4 regions of the Bradyrhizobium sp. USDA 4011 genome follow, and region 3 is predicted to be linked to each of the others. Evidence: predicted binding sites of a transcription regulator. Region 3 holds the regulator's gene; each other region holds the start of a gene.
The links. Region 3 encodes LexA, which represses DNA repair genes until DNA is damaged. Its sites were predicted from a motif close to TGTTCNNNNTGTGTTCNG; they were not measured.
Positions count from the first base shown of each region.

Region 1: dinB (DNA polymerase IV) is a predicted target of LexA. The motif match lies at 1,602-1,619, and genes of this name have one in related genera.
Region 2: ACVW1C_RS22750 (ATP-dependent Clp protease adaptor ClpS) is a predicted target of LexA. The motif match lies at 2,147-2,164, and genes of this name have one in related genera.
Region 4: ruvC (crossover junction endodeoxyribonuclease RuvC) is a predicted target of LexA. The motif match lies at 1,514-1,531, and genes of this name have one in related genera.

Region 1 is NZ_JBSSGG010000001.1:1,001,878-1,006,086, reverse strand. It holds gene ACVW1C_RS04920 (hypothetical protein) at 1-949, opposite strand, end outside; gene ACVW1C_RS04915 (hypothetical protein) at 1,129-1,578, opposite strand; gene dinB (DNA polymerase IV) at 1,681-2,928, shown strand; gene ACVW1C_RS04905 (hypothetical protein) at 3,144-3,353, shown strand; gene ACVW1C_RS04900 (GDSL-type esterase/lipase family protein) at 3,522-4,209, opposite strand, start outside.
Region 2 is NZ_JBSSGG010000001.1:4,845,412-4,849,620, reverse strand. It holds gene ACVW1C_RS22755 (mechanosensitive ion channel family protein) at 1-1,868, opposite strand, end outside; gene ACVW1C_RS22750 (ATP-dependent Clp protease adaptor ClpS) at 2,193-3,923, shown strand; gene ACVW1C_RS22745 (tetratricopeptide repeat protein) at 3,948-4,209, opposite strand, start outside.
Region 3 is NZ_JBSSGG010000001.1:8,295,658-8,299,866, reverse strand. It holds gene ACVW1C_RS39450 (HAD family hydrolase) at 1-9, shown strand, start outside; gene ACVW1C_RS39445 (molybdopterin molybdotransferase MoeA) at 23-1,234, shown strand; gene lexA (transcriptional repressor LexA) at 1,466-2,170, shown strand; gene ACVW1C_RS39435 (hypothetical protein) at 2,428-2,856, shown strand; gene ACVW1C_RS39430 (hypothetical protein) at 3,002-3,229, shown strand; gene ACVW1C_RS39425 (ComEC/Rec2 family competence protein) at 3,226-4,209, opposite strand, start outside.
Region 4 is NZ_JBSSGG010000001.1:5,417,996-5,422,204, reverse strand. It holds gene ruvB (Holliday junction branch migration DNA helicase RuvB) at 1-45, opposite strand, end outside; gene ruvA (Holliday junction branch migration protein RuvA) at 42-659, opposite strand; gene ruvC (crossover junction endodeoxyribonuclease RuvC) at 961-1,488, opposite strand; gene ACVW1C_RS25385 (YebC/PmpR family DNA-binding transcriptional regulator) at 1,701-2,447, opposite strand; gene ACVW1C_RS25380 (methyl-accepting chemotaxis protein) at 2,656-4,209, shown strand, end outside.

The DNA.
Region 1 (4,209 bases), 7.3 Mb from region 3:
ACTGGATTTCCTCCCGTGACAGGTTGAGCACGGCCTGTGCGTTACTGGCGTCGGAGGCTTTCTTTTCCGCCAGGGCCTTGTCTTGCGCTTCGTCCTGCTGGGCGGCCTCGCGTTTCGCGGCGTCCTGTTCGAGTCGTACGAGGCGTTCCCTCAACGGGATCAGCTCGCGCCGCAGCGTGGCGTTGTCCGACTTCAGCGAGGTGATCTGGCCGAGCGCAATCGCCGCCGCAACGCACGCGACGACCGAGATCAGGCTGAGGCACGCAACGGCCAGCCCGGGCATTCCGACGCCCTTGGCCGTCTTCCGATCCGGCACGTCGCCCTCGGAACGCCGCCGCCGCGCCCGGGCAAATCGCGGCATGCCGGTCCCGAGGAGTTTCACAAAGTGCGAGAGCCGAGAAACGTTTCGGTCCGCCTCGTGAATGGAGCCAAATGCCGGCTCGGGGATGATCGGTGCGCGCGCGGGTGGGGCGGGTGCTGCCATTGCGCGGCTTGCGCCCAAGGTCGTGCGATCGGCAAGGCCTCCTTCCATCACGCGAAGGATTTGCGGATCAATCGCGTCCGGCCGTTCGGCAGCGGCATCGCCGGTCGCATCGCGCGGGTCGGCAGCGACGGTCTCCACGCGCTCCGCCAGTCGTTCGCCGAGCTCCTGCTCGTCGACCTCTTGCTCGCCCGGCTCCTGCGCGATGCGTTCCCGTTCGGCGCGGGAGGCCTCAAGCGAGCGCCAAAGCGCGAGGCCGGAATCCGTGATCTGCAGCCCGGCCTCATTGATCGAAGCCCATCCGGATTGGAAGACATCGGCGTCGCCAAGCTCCGACGATCGCTTCAACTTCGTGGCTGCATCGCCCGCGGCGATCATGCGCTTGACTTCGCGGCTGACCTCTTCAAGCGGAATCCGTTGCTCGGGTCTTGCGGCGAGCACGCTCAAGATCGCCAGATTGAACCTCATGTGGCGCCTCTCGATGCCCGGCAACCGGTCGTGCAGCCGCTCCGCTCCCGCGCGTCAGTCAGTGAGCCAGGCAAGTGTAGCGGCTCCCTCTGAGGCAAACAATGCGGCTTCCGGCGCACGCCACCTGGACTGGTCTGCCCGCGAACGAGACGCGTCAGGATCACGCCCGCTGGAGCGCCTCAGAGAAATTCGCGAAGCCTGGCGAGCTCGATCACGTGCTCGGGCGACAGCACCTCCGGCACAAGGGGCGGCTGCGACGTGGTCCGGATCTCGTAGAGATGCCGGGTCTTCTCGGGCTTGCCCATGAGGTCCCGGATGCATTGGTCGAGCGTTCCGTTGAAGATCATATAGGGCGCGCGATCCTCTCGCCTGGAATTGCCGAGAGAAGGCCATTTGTAAAGGGAGGCCGCAGCCTGGAAGTCCACCTGATGAGAGTGGTCGATCATGCCTTGATCTCTACCCGAAAAGGCCTGTTCGTCAAACAACGCCGGCCCATGAGCGAGCTGGCGCAGCGGGACGCGAGAGCCGCGCGCAATCGCGCTCGTCGACAGCGACCGGCAGCCCGCATCGATGCTTGGCACGACCGCGCGCGCCCAACGTTCACCGGGAGAGCCAGCGCCCGCGACCATTCCTGGTCGACTGGAATTGAGTTTGTTCTTGTTTTGTTCTTGCGTCTGTTATAGCGTCCAGGGACAAGCAGTCTTGGTCAAGTCAGGGATCAACGGGTTGAGATGGCAGCCGCAGCCACCATCCTTCACGCGGACCTGGATGCGTTTTACGCGTCGGTCGAGCAGCTGCTTGAGCCGTCGCTGCGAGGCAAACCGATCGCCGTCGGAGGCGGGGTTGTGCTTGCCGCGTCCTATGAGGCCAAGGCCTTCGGGGTGTATGGCGGCATGTCGGGACAGGAAGCTCGCCGGCTCTGCCCGCAACTGATTTTCGTCGGCGGCCACTTCAGCGATTATCAACGGCTGGGTGACGCGGCCATCGAGGTGATCGGCGACTTCACCCCGCTCGTCGAGCGTATCTCGATCGACGAGGCGTTTGCCGACGTTGCCGGCTGCACGCACCTGTTCGGAGCGCCCGCCGAAATGGCCGCGGCGATCCGGCGGCGCGTGCGCACGGAGCTCGGCCTTGCGATCTCGGTCGGCGTCGCGCGCACCAAGCATCTGGCAAAGATCGCCTCGCAGGTCGCAAAGCCCGACGGGCTTGTCGTCGTTGATCCCGACACCGAGCTCGGATTCCTGCACGAACTGCCGGTCGAGTTGATGTGGGGAGTAGGGCCGGTCACCAAGGCACGGCTGGACGCGATCGGCGTCTCGACGATCGGTCAACTCGCCAGATTGTCGGAGCGGTCGCTGGCGCGGCTGCTTGGTCCGGCGGCGGGCGAGAAACTCGCCGCGCTGGCCTGGAATCGCGATCCGCGACAGCTCACGCCGCATCGGCGCGCGCGATCGGCAGGAGCACAATCGGCGCTTGACCGAAAGCCCGCGATCGAGGAGGTCATTCGGCCGACGCTGTTTCATCTCGCCGACCGCGTCGCCACGCGGCTTCGGGCGAAATCCCGGCCTGGACGAACCGTGACGGTGCGCGTTCGCTTCGCCGACCTGAAATCGGTGACACGCTCGATGACGCTCGATGCACCCGTGTGCACGACAGTGATCCTTGCCCGGCTCGCCGAGAATCTGGTGCGCGCCACTCTTGCGGACCACCCAAGCGAGAAAATCATTTCGCTGCTGGCAATCTCGGTGTCGCATCTCGAGGAGCATTGGGATCTTGCGCTCGAGCTCCCGCTCGGACTGGCCGATCAAGCGCTTCGCCCCGGAAGTCCGGCAGGGGTGGCGCGCTGGGCGGCGGACTGTGCCATCGACAAGGTCCGTGATCGTTTCGGCTGGGATGCGATCGGATACGGTTCGGCGGCGCTGGAGGTCGTTCGTTCGGTGCCCGACGATTTCCGCAAGCTGGCCGATAAGGGCCTCTAAAGCGCGATGAGATCAGGTTGAATCGTCATTGCGCTTTAGCTTCTTGTTTGCGCATGATCTTTTCGGAAAACCCCTTCGCACTTTTCCGGATCATGCTTAAGCTCTTCGCCGATTCACCGGCTTGTCATTGCATTAAGAAAAGGCAATCCGGAATCGCGGGCTTGTGAGTGGTGGCCTGGCGCGCGCGGTCTATCCTGAGCACGCGGAGGATAGCCATGAAATTCAGCTCCGAACTGATCCAGACCATGCGCGATGCGTTGGACACCGTGATGGCAAGCGTGCCGGCCGATCAATCCGTGTTCGGTCTCAAGGCGGCGGTTGCCGAATGCATCTTGCGGGCGGCGGCGCACGGCCAGACGTCGTTCGACGGCCTCGTGGCGTCGGCATCCGATCAGCTGCAATCGATCATCTCGATGCTGACGTAAAGCATGATCCGGAAAAGTGCGAAGCGGTTTTCCCTCGCGACCGACGCAAGGCGTTTGCGCGGAGATCATGCTTTTGCGATGAACTAAACGCGATGACGATCTCAGCCCAATCTCATCGCGCTTTGGCAGGCCAGATCGCGCCCAAGCGTCGCGGCCTTCGTTGGACGCCTACGATGAACCAATGCCTTCCTTGGCGATCCTGGTCAGGGCTTCGTATCCGGATGGCGTCAGGTGCAGGAGATCGCTCTTGTAATTGGCGCACGGCGTCGTTCGTCCGCATGCGATGCCGGAGGCGTCGATCGTCCTGATTCCGAGCTCCCTGCTTCGTCTGCTGAGCTCGGCATTGACAGATGCAATATTCTCGGCTGCACCTTTCATCTGCTCGCCTCGCGGAAGAATCTGGATGGAGAAAATCTTGCCGTTCGGCCAAACCGACCTGATCTCTTCAAACAGCTTTTGGTAGGATTCCATCACTCCGCACGGCTTATCGAGATAGATGTTGTTGGTCCCGACCAGCACGATGATGGACTTTGGCCTGATTTTTCGCAGCCGCTCGCGTTCGTGTTCGATGAACCAGAGCGTGTTCTGAATCCTGTCGCGTCCGACGCCGAGGTTGGCCACCGGGCCGGCGCCGAGCGAGGCAGATAGTTCCCTCGGCCATGCCTCAACCAGCGAGTCGCCAAGCAAGACCGTCGAGACATCGCCGGACAGGCCCGACACATTTCTCTCATATTTGCGCAGGGCATCGGCATTGTCCGGCATGGCGGCTGTTACGGCGAATTGCGCATCGGTTTTATCGCATGCAGCTTTCGAACTTTGCGCGCGTCCCGCCGATGGTAGACAGAGCGCCGCGACA
Region 2 (4,209 bases), 3.5 Mb from region 3:
CCCGACAGGCCTGACACCGTGACGGTGTCGCCGACCTGCACGGTGTTCTCGAGCAGCAGGAACAGCCCGGTGATGAGATCCTGCACCAGCTTCTGCGAACCGAAGCCGATCGCGATGCCGACGATGCCGGCGCCGGCGAGCAGCGGCGCGACATTGACGCCGATCTCGCTGAGCGCGGTGAGCCCGACCACCGCGACGATCACGCAGAACAGCGCGGTGCGCAGCATCGGCTGGAAGGTGCGCAGGCGCGCGGCGCGGGCGAAATGCCCCTCACGCGACAGCGTGTCGATCTGCCGGTCCATCAGCGCATTGGCGACTTCCCAGATCACCGCCGCGGCGAGCGCGGCAATGCCGATCGTCACCAGCGCCGAGATCAGCCGAGAGCCGATCTGGCCGCCATAGAACCAGACGATGGCATCGACCCCCCAGACCTCGAGCAGCGCGACGAAGCCGACCAAAGCGATCACCGCCGTGACCACCTTGCGCAGCAGCGGCAGATAGCGATTGGCGCGGGTCTCGAGCCCCGGGAAGCGCTGCATCAGGTCCGGGCTGATGCGGAAGCCGCGATCGATCAGACTCAGCACCACCATGGTGACGAGCCGGGTGACCAGCAGCACCGCGACGGTGCCGACGAAATATTGCAGCAGCAGCGAATAGCCGTTTCGGATGTTGAGCGCCCACACCGCCCACAGCGCGAGATCGAGCGCGATCGCCAGCACATGCCACAGCGAAGCGAGACGGTTGCGCGTCCGCGCCGCGAGGCCGGTGCGATCGGCCGGCGCGCGGATGACGTCGGCGACCTGGCGGCGGCACTGCAGGATGATGACGACGATGAAGAGATGCACCACCAGCATCACGAGCCGGAGCAGCGCGGCGTAGCCGGCGTGGGACAGCCCAAGCAGCAATGCGACATTGGCCAAGCAGATCCCCGAGACCCCGACGGCGACGATGCGCCGTGCCCATATCTCGATATAGGCCGCGGTCTCGGCACGGACGCGGACCAGGCCGAACGGGCCGGCCAGCGCGCGCACCGCGCAGATCAGCGCGCGCGAGAAGGCATAGGCGTTGATCACCGCGAGGATCACGAGCCGCGTGGTCGACTGATTGCCGATCTCGGTGCTGAGCAGCGCGGCGGCCACGCTGAGAAACACGACCACCGGCAGCAGCTCGAGCACGAGGCGCCCGAGCACGAAAGGCAGCCGGACCAGCGACTGCCAGGCCCGTGCCAGGCTGAGCCGGCGGCGATGCAGATCGCCCTCCGGCGTGACGTCGGCAACCGACGACGGCGGATCGGCGCTGGCGAGCGCCTGCACCGGCACGCGCGCGGTCTGCGGCAGCCGCGCTTCAAGGAACGCGACCGGCCGCTTGATCAGGCGGAACACCACCCATTCGGCTGCCAGCGCGCAGCCGAGCACCAGCGCCAGCTTCCAGGCGATATCGATCATGAGGCCATAGGCGGCCGGATCGTTGGCGGTGCGCAGGAACCAGTAATAGAACGCCGGGAAATGCGTCAGCGTGCGCGCCACGTCGGCGACCTCGCGCGACATCTCGCCGACCTGCTCCGAGACCATCAGCAGAAGCTGCGCTCCGAGGCTGTCCGCGCTGAGCGGGATCGGCGACTGCTGCTCGGGCGCCGCCTGCGCGGCCGCCTGCGGCGAGGCATTGGCGATGGCGCGCAGCGTGTTGATGATCTCGCCGCGTTTCTTGTCGTCCTGCAGCGTCTCGAGCGCGCGCTTCGCCTGCTCCGGCGTCAATGCGTCGCTGGTACTGGACTGCGGCGGCGCCGGCTTGGCGGCCGGCTGCGCAAGCGCCGGCGAGACGAACAGGGTGAGGATGAGGAAAAGCGCAAAGCGAAATCTGTGCGACACGAGGGCCTCTTACTAAAAGTCATTGCGCGACGGCTGATCCCTGGAAGGAATCAGCACTCGCGCTCGCGCCATGTCGGATGCTCCTTTTCGCCCCGATGATGTGTCGGAAGTTTGCCTCTGTGGCGGCCATGTCTTGGCATTTGCCGCAACACAGACGTCACAAGTGTTGAGCGGCGTTTACGCATGCAGCGCGCACCCGGCTGGCCGGCCGATCGGCTCACCACACGTTAGGGATGAGGCCGCGGAATCTTTCGCTTGACGTAGGCCGGCGGCCGTGATGTTCTTATTTTGTTCTTTTGGTTCCGATTGCGTTTCGAGGTGATCATGCACGATGTCTTTGCCGAGGGCGGCCCGATCAAGCTGTTCATTCACGACGATAGCGAGACACCGATAGAATTCATGCGCGACCTGCTGCGCACGGTATTCGGCAAGTCCCGGAAAGAGGCGGTTGCCGCCACCGCACGGATCGAGACCCTTAACGGAATCGCCTGCGGCCCCTATCCAGCGGCCGTGGCCCAGGCGCTGTTGGAGTCCGCCCAGCAGCTGATCCGCAGCAATGGTCATTCGTTGCTGATCACGAGCACGGCTGCCGATGCGGCCAGGCCGTGCGACCTCTGTGGCGCGCTGGATCCTGTGACGGACGTTTTTCTCAGCCGCAAGACGGTCTGCCTGTGCAGCAACTGCCTGCTCGCCGCCAGGGCCAGTTCGGAAAAGCTGCCGGGCGAGGAGTTCCGATATGCCTTCATAGCGCTCGATTGGCATTTTGCGGGAGTGCCACGCAACCAGATCCTGACCCGGTCGCGGCAATTTCCCGGTCACATGCGTGCCGATGTTCAGATCGCGATCGACCGGCTGTTCGATGCGCCGCTCCATTTCTTCGGCCTCCATGAGGAGCATCGCTACGAGACCCTCGCTTTCGCCGCGCTGATGGAAAACAGCCGCAACGCTCCGGCGATCGCGCCGCCGCAATATCACGACGTCGACGTCGGCGGGTCCGAGCCGGTGAAATGCCTCACCAATGGCTTGTGGCTGTGCCAGACCGAAGAGCTGCGCTACGCGGTGCTGCTCAGCCACCATCGAGATTATCGGAGCGAGCCGGGCTTGCGGATCGAGCTCGCGGTGCCCGCAGGCATCGCCGGAAACGCCTTGGTGCAACGAACCTTTGCCGAGCTAGAAGCGGCCGTGCATGCGGCACGATCCTATCGCGGCAAGATTCTGTCGCTGGAAGATGCCGCCGACTATCGCGGCCGCGCCCGCGGCGTGACCGTGCATCGGCTGCCGACGGTTGCCCGCGATGACGTGATCCTGCCGGAGCGGACACTGCGGCTGCTCGACCGCAACGTGCTCGGCTTTGTCGAAAGCCGAGATCTGCTGCGCAAGCTCGGGCAGTCGACCCGCAAGGGCATCCTGCTCTACGGCCCGCCCGGCACCGGCAAGACCCACACCATTCGCTATCTCGCCACCAACCTGCCAGATCATACCACGCTGATCATCACCGCCGAGCAGGTCGGCCTGCTCGGCGCCTATATGAACCTCGCCCGCCTATTGCAGCCGACCATGGTCGTGATCGAGGATGTCGACCTGATCGCGCGCGACCGCGACGAGATGAGCGGACCGTGCGAGGAATCGCTGCTCAACAAGCTGCTCAACGAGATGGACGGCCTGAAGGAGGATTGCGATATCCTGTTCCTGCTGACCACCAACCGTCCTGAAGAGCTCGAGGGCGCACTGGCCGGCCGGCCCGGCCGCATCGACCAGGCGATCGAGATGCCGCTGCCTGACGAGACCGGGCGCGGCAAGCTGGTCCGGCTCTATGGCAAGGGCCTGCCGCTCACACAGCCCGTCATCGACGAGGCCGTGCGACGCACCGAAGGCGTCAGCGCGGCCTTCATCAAGGAGCTGATGCGCCGTCTCGCCCAGGCCAGTATCGTCCGCGATGGCGGCGGGGAGATCACCGCCTCCGACCTCGACGGCGCGGTCAGTGAAATGCTGTTCGACGGCGGGCGGCTCAACGCCAAGCTGCTCGGCGGCGCGCAGGGGATGAGCGCGGGGTGACTGGCCGGGAGGCTCGGCTGGTCGTCAGCGGTGCGTCGTTTGCGGCAGCAGCAGGTGCCGCTCCCCCCGTGCGACGCGCGCGAGCTCGTCGGCCATCCGTGTCAGCACGGCCTCCCAGGCCTGCGGTCTGTCCTGGCGGAACAGCCGCATGGTCGGATACCAGGGCGTGTCGGCGCGATCGCGCAGCCAGCGCCAGTCGAGCGCATAGGGGCACAGCATCCAGACCGGACGGCCCAGCGCGCCGGCGAGATGCGCCACCGAGGTGTCGACGGCGATGACGAGATCG
Region 3 (4,209 bases):
TTGGATTGAAGGAGCTCCGAGCGTGGCCCTGATGCCGGTTGCCGATGCCCTGTCCGCCGTCCTCGCCGGCGCCGAACCGCTGCCGGAGGAGATGGTCGCGCTCGATGCCGCCTACCACCGCACCCTGGCCCGCGACCTCGCCGCCCGGCGCACCCAGCCGCCGCAGCCGATGTCGGCGATGGACGGCTACGCCGTGCGCGCGGCCGACGCTGGTGTTCTGAAGGCCCGGCTCAGGGTGATCGGCGAAGTCGCCGCCGGCCGGCCGTTCGAGCGCACGGTCGGCGCCGGCGAAGCGGTGCGGATCTTCACCGGCGGCGTGATCCCCGATGGCGCCGACGCCGTCATCATCCAGGAAGACACCGCCGTCGACGGCGATCACATCACGATCAGCGAGGCCGCAACCGCCGGGCGGCACATCCGCCCGGCCGGCGTCGATTTCCGTGAAGGCGACGTGCTGCTCGCGGCCGGCAGCCGCCTCTCCGATCGCGCGCTGTCGCTTGCGGCCGCCATGAACCATCCGGAGTTCGCGGTGCACCGCCGTCCCAAGGTCGCGGTGCTGGCGACCGGCGACGAACTGGTGATGCCGGGCTCGGCGCCCGGCCCTGGCCAGATCGTCTATTCCAACGGCTATGCGCTGCGTGCGCTGGCGCGCGCCGAAGGCGCCGAAACCGTCGATCTCGGGATTGCCGCCGACACTGTGGAGGCCACCACCGCCGGTATCCGCCGGGCCCGCGAGACCGGTGCCGACATCCTGATCACGACCGGCGGCGCCTCGGTCGGCGACCACGACCTGGTCAAGCAGTCGCTTGAGGCCGAGGGCGTCGAGATGGCGTTCTGGCGGATCGCGATGCGGCCCGGCAAGCCGATGATGCATGGCCGGCTCGGCGCGATGCGGGTGATCGGCCTGCCCGGCAATCCGGTGTCCTCCTATGTCTGCGCCTTCCTGTTTCTGGTGCCGTTGATTCGGGCGCTAAGCGGGCGAAAGACCGTCCATCACGTCCGTGCCAGCGCCCTGCTCGGCCGCGACCTCGCCGCCAACGACCAGCGCGAGGACTATCTGCGCGCGCGCCTCGAGGAGCGCGCGGACGGCACGCTGATCGCAACGCCTGTGATGCAGCAGGACTCGTCGCTGCTCGGGAATCTCGCTGCGGCACAGGCACTTCTCGTGCGTCCGCCGTTTGCGCCTGCCGCCGGCAAAGGCAGCGAATGCGAGATCCTGATGCTGCCTGAGTGAGGCTCGCACAGCCCGCGGATTGTGCGTTGCCGGATGCGTTCACCGGAAATTAAGTGGTTGCGGAACACATATCGAACATATAGTGTCCGTTCATGATTTGTTTCGAGTACTGGTGTGTACAAATGGGAGGCCGCGAGGGAGCGCTTGTGATGAGCACCGTGCTCCTGAGGACTGGCCCCGCCTGAAAAGTCTCGGAATCGAACGACGCTACCAACCGGGGGAATACTCGAGATGCTCACGCGCAAACAGTACGAACTTCTGCGTTTCATCAATGAACGTCTGAAAGAGGCCGGCGTACCGCCCTCGTTCGACGAGATGAAGGATGCGCTCGACCTGCGCTCGAAGTCCGGAATCCACCGCCTGATCACTGCGCTGGAAGAGCGCGGCTTCATCCGCCGCCTGCCCAACCGCGCCCGCGCCATCGAGGTCATCAAGCTGCCAGAACTCTCGGCCGGCGGCGGCAACGGCCGCCGCGGCTTTACCCCGAGCGTGATCGAAGGCACCCTCGGCAAGCGCACCAGCACGCCGCCGGTCACCGAGGACGACGGCAACCGTCCGGTCGCGGTCCCCGTGATGGGCCGGATCGCCGCCGGTACGCCCATCGAGGCGCTGCAGACCCGTAGCCACACCATCAGCGTACCGCCCGACATGCTAGGCTCCGGCGAGCACTATGCGCTGGAAGTGCGCGGCGACTCGATGGTTGATGCCGGCATCCTCGACGGCGACATGGCGCTGATCCAGCGCAACGACGTCGCCAACACCGGCGACATCGTGGTGGCGCTGATCGACGAGGAGGAAGCCACCCTGAAGCGCTTCCGCCGCCGCGGCGCATCAATCGCTCTGGAGCCGGCCAACACCGCCTATGAAGTGCGCATCCTGCCGCCGAACCGGGTCCGCATCCAGGGCAAGCTGATCGGCCTCTATCGCAAATACTGAATTTCCAAATACTTGCGGCGGCCGGGAACGAGCGACACATCGGATCGTTCCTTGAATGATAGCGTAACGTGCTGTTTGCCCGATGCGCTCCGATACCTCTCACGCAGCGTCGCGTGTTTGTGATCGGAGGCGTTGGGCGACCAGTCGTACAATCGCCCAGAAACGAGGAGACACTCGTTCGCTATCGTCCACTCTGGTAGAGGCCCTATGCCTCAAGGAGAGGCACTGGTCGCTACCTCGATTAGAGGAGCCATCCGATGTGTGACTACAGTCTGCACGCCGTGGCGTCGCGCCCCGCCATTGTTGGAGAGACGCTAATCACCACGACTTTCCGCGGGACGTCGACCCGCGGCTTTGCTTCGGAGACCGATCCCACTGTCGCGGTCTGCATGCTGCCGGGCACCGAGCTCGCTTTCGCCGAGAACGTTCGCTACGACAGCCGCTGGATCTGGACCAAGACGATGAACTTCCGCGTCGGCGTGTTCAACGAAGTCGAGCCCGACGTTCCCGATCGCCATCATGACGCGGTCGAATTCCCCGACGGCAGCCATGTGCTGGTGACCCAGCTCGTCGAGGGACAACGTGTCAGCGTGCTGCAATTGCCGGCACTGCATCCGCTGGTCGAGCAGAAGCCGAAGGTTGTGGAGCGGCGGCCCTCCGCATTTGCGTCGCTGTTTTTGGGTTGAGCGCATCGTCGCCGCGGAATGAGCTGTTCAGCGGCGGATGACCTAAGCGATTTCGAGCGACCCCGGACGTCGGGTTCCGGGGCGCGGTTGGAGAATTGCGTCGGCGCGCGCCTTGGCGCATCATCGGGCACGGAGGACGTGCGTGGTGGTCGACAAGGTCACATGGCAAAAGGCTGGACGCGTCACGGAGCCGGGCCGCTACATGTTCCGGTTCGGCTGGCTGACGGTGACGGCTGACGACCTGAAGGTCTGGGAGCATTTCCCCGAGGCTTCCTTCACCCTCGTCAAGAAGCCTGACGCCGGCCCCGACTCCGACGAATACCATCTCGGCCTGTTCGAGCTGCCGACCGGCCCCTCACCCGACAACGGCTAATCCTCGCCCTGCAAATCGGTCTCGGCCGGCGTCGCATCGACGGCGGGCCGCGGAGCGCTGGCGGGCGCGCGCAGCGTCGTCTCGCTCTCGCCATCGCCGGGAACCGCTGGCGACCACGGCCGGTCGATCCCTCCGGGCTTGACCGCATCGATGGCGTAGCCGTCCCTGATGCGCCGCAGCACCAGCGCGCCGTGGCGCCGCAGCCGCTCGGCTTCGATCACCGAGGCCGCGCAGTCCCGCGGTGCCGGCCGCGCGGTCACGATCAGTGCCGCACGGTCGCAGTCGTCGGCCAACGCCTCCGGCCGGCTCGCCAGCGCGACGAAGGCGCCGCCCGGCCCTTGGGTCACGCAGCCGCTCGGATCGCACGAGACGCCCTCGCCGAGCGAGGAATCCGTGGCAGTCCGCGCGTCAGCATCCGCCGCCAGCCACTCCTTGACGAGGAAGGCGTCCTTCGCGCTGTGCATCAGATGCAACCGGCCGTCGCCGCCCCGCACCGCGACATTGCGGCCGTCGGCGGAGACCAGCACGTCCGGCTGCGGCACCCGCAACGCCCAGACCGATGCCGCCACCAGCAGCACCGCACCCGACCAGCGCAGCGGCGTCCGCAACAGTCCGAGCAGGACGAGGCCCGCGCTTGCGACGATCAGCGGCCCGATCCCGAACGCCGCCATCCGGCCGACCGCGCCCGGCAGCGCTGCGACCCATTGCGTCACCAGGATCATCCAGTCGATGCCGAACCCCATGATCGCCCAGAACACGCCGTCGAAGCCGAACGGCATTGCGAGCAGCCCGAGCAGGCCGGCCGGCATCACGACCGCCGACACCACCGGCATCGCCGCAAGGTTCGCGAGCAGCCCGTAGGGCGTCACGCGGTGGAAATGGAACGCGGCGTAGGGCGTCGTCGCGAGCCCCGCCACCAGCGAGGCCAGCATCAGCATCGTGAGCTCGCGCCCGCCCCACAGCGCAAGGCGCGCGGTCGC
Region 4 (4,209 bases), 2.9 Mb from region 3:
GTCGGAGCGGCGTTCGGGCGTGACCATGCGCGAGGGCGTATTCACTTCGACAATTCCTTCAGGCCCAGCCGGATCAGCTGCGCGGTCTCGGCCTTCTCGCCGGCGCTGCGGGAGGCGGCGGCGATGGCGGCGGCGGCCTGCGGCTGGCCGTAGCCGAGATTGACCAGCGCGGAGATCGCGTCGGTGACCGGGCGCGGCGCACGGTTGTTGTCGACCGCGCCGGACAGGTGCACCACCGCGGGATCGACATCGGCAAAGCCCGGCGCCTTGTCCTTCAATTCGCTGACGATGCGCTCGGCCACTTTGGGTCCGACCCCCGGCGTGCGCGCCACCGCCGCCTTGTCGCGCAGCGCGATGGCATTGGCGAGATCGGTCGGCGGCAACGTGCTGAGCACCGCGAGCGCGACCTTGGCGCCGACGCCCTGCACGGTCTGCAACAGGCGAAACCACTCGCGCTCGAGATCCGAGCGGAAGCCGAACAGCTTGATCTGGTCCTCGCGGACATAGGTCTCGATCGAAAGCACGGCCGCGCCGCCCGGCTGTGGCAGCGCCTGCAGCGTGCGGCTGGCGCAATGCACCTGATAGCCGACGCCGCCAACGTCGAGGATCACGTAATCCTCGCCGTAGGAATCGATCAGGCCCTTGAGCTTGCCGATCATCGTACGCCCCCGCGCTCGGTGCTCGTGTCCCGCACAATTGCTTTGGCCTCAGTGAGGGACGCATCGGCGGAAGGGTTCCCTCCCCCCTTGCGGGGGAGGGTTAGGGAGAGGGGTGCCGCTTGCTCGATTGCCAGACGCATAGTGCGAACAACGCTCGCACCGCGCTCAATTGTCTCGCGCGCTTTGGTGATGCCTCGGCGCGGCATCTCATGAGCCGTCACCCGGGGCTTACCCCTCTCCCCACCCCTCCCCCGCAAGGGGGGAGGGAGCCTAACGAGCGTGCTCCCCTCACTCGCGCCGATCATAGGCTCGCCACCCTGAGCCGCAGCGCTGTGCTCTGGCGGTGATGGGCGTGGGTGATCGCGACCGCGAGCGCGTCGGCGGCGTCGGCGGACGGCGGCTCGGCTTTCGGCAACAGGATCTTCAGCATCACCTGGATCTGGTTCTTCTCGGCATGTCCGGCGCCGACCACGGTCTTCTTGACCTGGTTCGGCGCGTATTCGGCGACCGAGATACCGAACATTGCGGGCGCCAGCATGGCGACGCCACGCGCCTGGCCGAGCTTCAGCGTGGCAACGCCGTCCTTGTTGACGAAGGTCTGCTCGACCGCGGCCTCCGCCGGCCTGTAGTCGCCGAGCACGGCGGCAAGCCCCTCATGGATCGCGAGCAGCCGGTTCGCCAGCGGCAGATCGTCCGGCGGCTCGACCGAACCGCAGCCGATATAGACCAGACGGTTGCCCTCGGTCTCGATCACGCCCCAGCCGGTGCGGCGGAGACCCGGATCGATACCGATGATGCGGACGGGAGAGCGAATCGGCTGCGATGTCATGGGGTAGTGATACCGCCTGCGCGGGGAGAACGAAACACAAACGGAGGTCCGTCCCCTGCTCCGCGCATCATCGCACCGTGCTCGCCATCCTGCCCTGCTCGTCATCCCCGCGAAGCGGGGATCCAGTACGCCGCGGCGTCTCGGATCAAACGCAGGTCTCTGGAATACTGGATCGCCCGGTCGAGCCGGGCGATGACAGCGAGTCAAGTGGATCAGCCGCCCATTTTCGCGAGCAGCGCGTCGGACACCTCGAAATTGGCGTACACGTTCTGCACGTCGTCGTGCTCGTTGAGCAGGTCCATCAGCTTCAGCAGCTTTTCGCCGGTCTCGTCGTCGACCGCGACCGTGTTCTGCGGCTTCCAGGTCAGCGCCGCCTTGCGCGGCTCGCCGAACTTCGCTTCCAGCGCCTTGGCCACTTCGCGGAAGGTCTCCTGCGAGGCGTAGACCTCGTGGCCGGATTCGCTGGAGACCACATCGTCGGCGCCGGCCTCGATCGCGGCATCCAGCATGGCGTCGTCGGAGGCGACCTTGGCGTCGTATTCGATGATGCCGGTGTGATCGAACATGAAGGCGACCGAGCCGGTCTCGCCGAGATTGCCGCCCGATTTGGTGAAGAAGGAGCGGATATCGGAGGCGGCGCGGTTGCGGTTGTCGGTCAGCGCCTCGACGATCACGGCGACGCCGCCGGGGCCATAGCCCTCGTAGCGGATCTCGTCATAGTGCTCGCCCTCACCGCCGATCGCCTTCTTGATGGCACGATCGATATTGTCCTTGGGCATGTTCTCGGCGCGGGCGGCGACCACGGCGGCGCGCAGCCGCGGGTTCATCGCAGGATCGGGGGTGCCGAGCTTGGCCGCCACGGTGATTTCGCGAGCCAATTTGCCGAAAAGCTTCGACTTCTGGGCATCCTGCCGGCCCTTGCGGTGCATGATGTTCTTGAATTGGGAATGGCCGGCCATGCGACGTCTCTTCGAGCGTAGGGTCTGAACAGGGGTGGAAAACGCGGCCTTATAGGCCCCTGGCGGTCAAAATCAAAGGTCGGCGGGGGCCCTCCGGCGGGGGAATACTACCGCATGCCGGAATATGAGGCACTTGTTAACCATGACTTCATGCCCGGATGCGAGGATCACCCCGTCCCGCCGCAGCTTTCCAAGAGCCCCCATCCCCATGGCGTTCGGTTTGTTTCGAAAGCAAGTGCCGGAGCCGGCGGCGCCGCAGGTTCCAACCGCGGCCGCCGCGGCTGACGTCTCGGCCGAGACTGATTCGGCCAAGGATTCGTCCGGGGAAATCCTGGAACTGCTGGAACTCGAGCTCGGCGCGATGATTCGCCAGCTTGAGCGCGCCGCAGGCTCGGTGGCCGACGGCGCCGAGGCGACGGCAGCCAAGCTCGCGACCATCCGCGCCCGCACCGACGCGCTGACCGGCCGCAGCAGCGATGCACAGAGCACCGCGACGACGTTCTCGGAGGCCGCCGACAGATTCACCCATTCCGCCGAAGGCATCGGCGCGCAAGTGCGCAGCGCCAGCCAGCTCGCCGACGACGCCGCGGCGGCTGCGCGCGAGGCCACCGCCAATGTCGATCGCCTGCGCGAATCCTCGGCGGCGATCGGCAATGTCGTCAATCTGATCGCGCAGATCGCGCGGCAGACCACGCTGCTGGCGCTCAACTCGACGATCGAGGCGGCGCGCGCCGGCGCCGCCGGCAAGGGCTTTGCGGTGGTCGCCACCGAGGTCAAGGCGCTGGCGGTGCAGACCCAGAGCGCAACCGAAGAGATCACGCGCAAGATCGAGGCGTTGCAGAAGGACGCCACCGGATCGGCGGACGCCGTCCACCGCATCTCGCAGGCGATCGAAAAGATCCGACCGGTGTTCGAGAACGTCAATGGCGCGGTCGCCGAGCAGAACCAGATCACCGGCGAGATGGGCCAGAACGCCGCCTCCGCCTCCCGCTTCATCGTCTCGGTCGGTACCAGCGCCGGCGAGATCGACTCGGCAACCCGCGAAGCGGCCGCCCACGGCGACAATGTCGCCAAGGCCGGCAAGGCGGTGACCGCCTTCGCCCAGAAGCTGAAGGCGCGCTGTGCCGTGCTGCTGCGCCAGGACGAGCGCGGCGATCCGCGCAAGAACCAGCGCCTGCCGTGCAGCCTCATGATCGAGATCACGACCGCGCGCGGCACGGTCACCGCGCCGGTCTACGAGATCGCGATGGACGGCATCCTGATCGGCGGGCCGGATGCCGAGAAGCTGCCGGCCCGTGAGACCCTGAGCGCCACCTTGCAGGATATCGGCGCCTGCCGGATCAGGATCGGCGACCGCTCCAAGGCAGGCAGCCAGGCGCGCTTCGAGGCGGCGACCGCCGCGCTGCGCGAGAAGATCGAAGACCGGATGTGGGCGATTCACGAGGAGAACGCCGAACTCGTCACCCGCGCGATGGAAGCGGGTCGAACGCTGAGCAAGCTCTTCGAGGACGGACTGGCCAGCGGCGCGATCACACTCGCCGAGATGTTCGACACCGACTATGTCGAGATATCAGGCACCAACCCGGTGCAGTATCGCACCAAAATGCTGGATTGGGCGGATCGCTCGCTGCCCGCTCTGCTCGAGGCGTTCCTCGCCAAGGACAAGCGCCTGGCGTTCTGCGCCACCGTCGACCGGAACGGCTATCTGCCGGTCCATAACAAGATCTATTCGCAGCCGCAGCGGCCGGGCGACGTGGCCTAC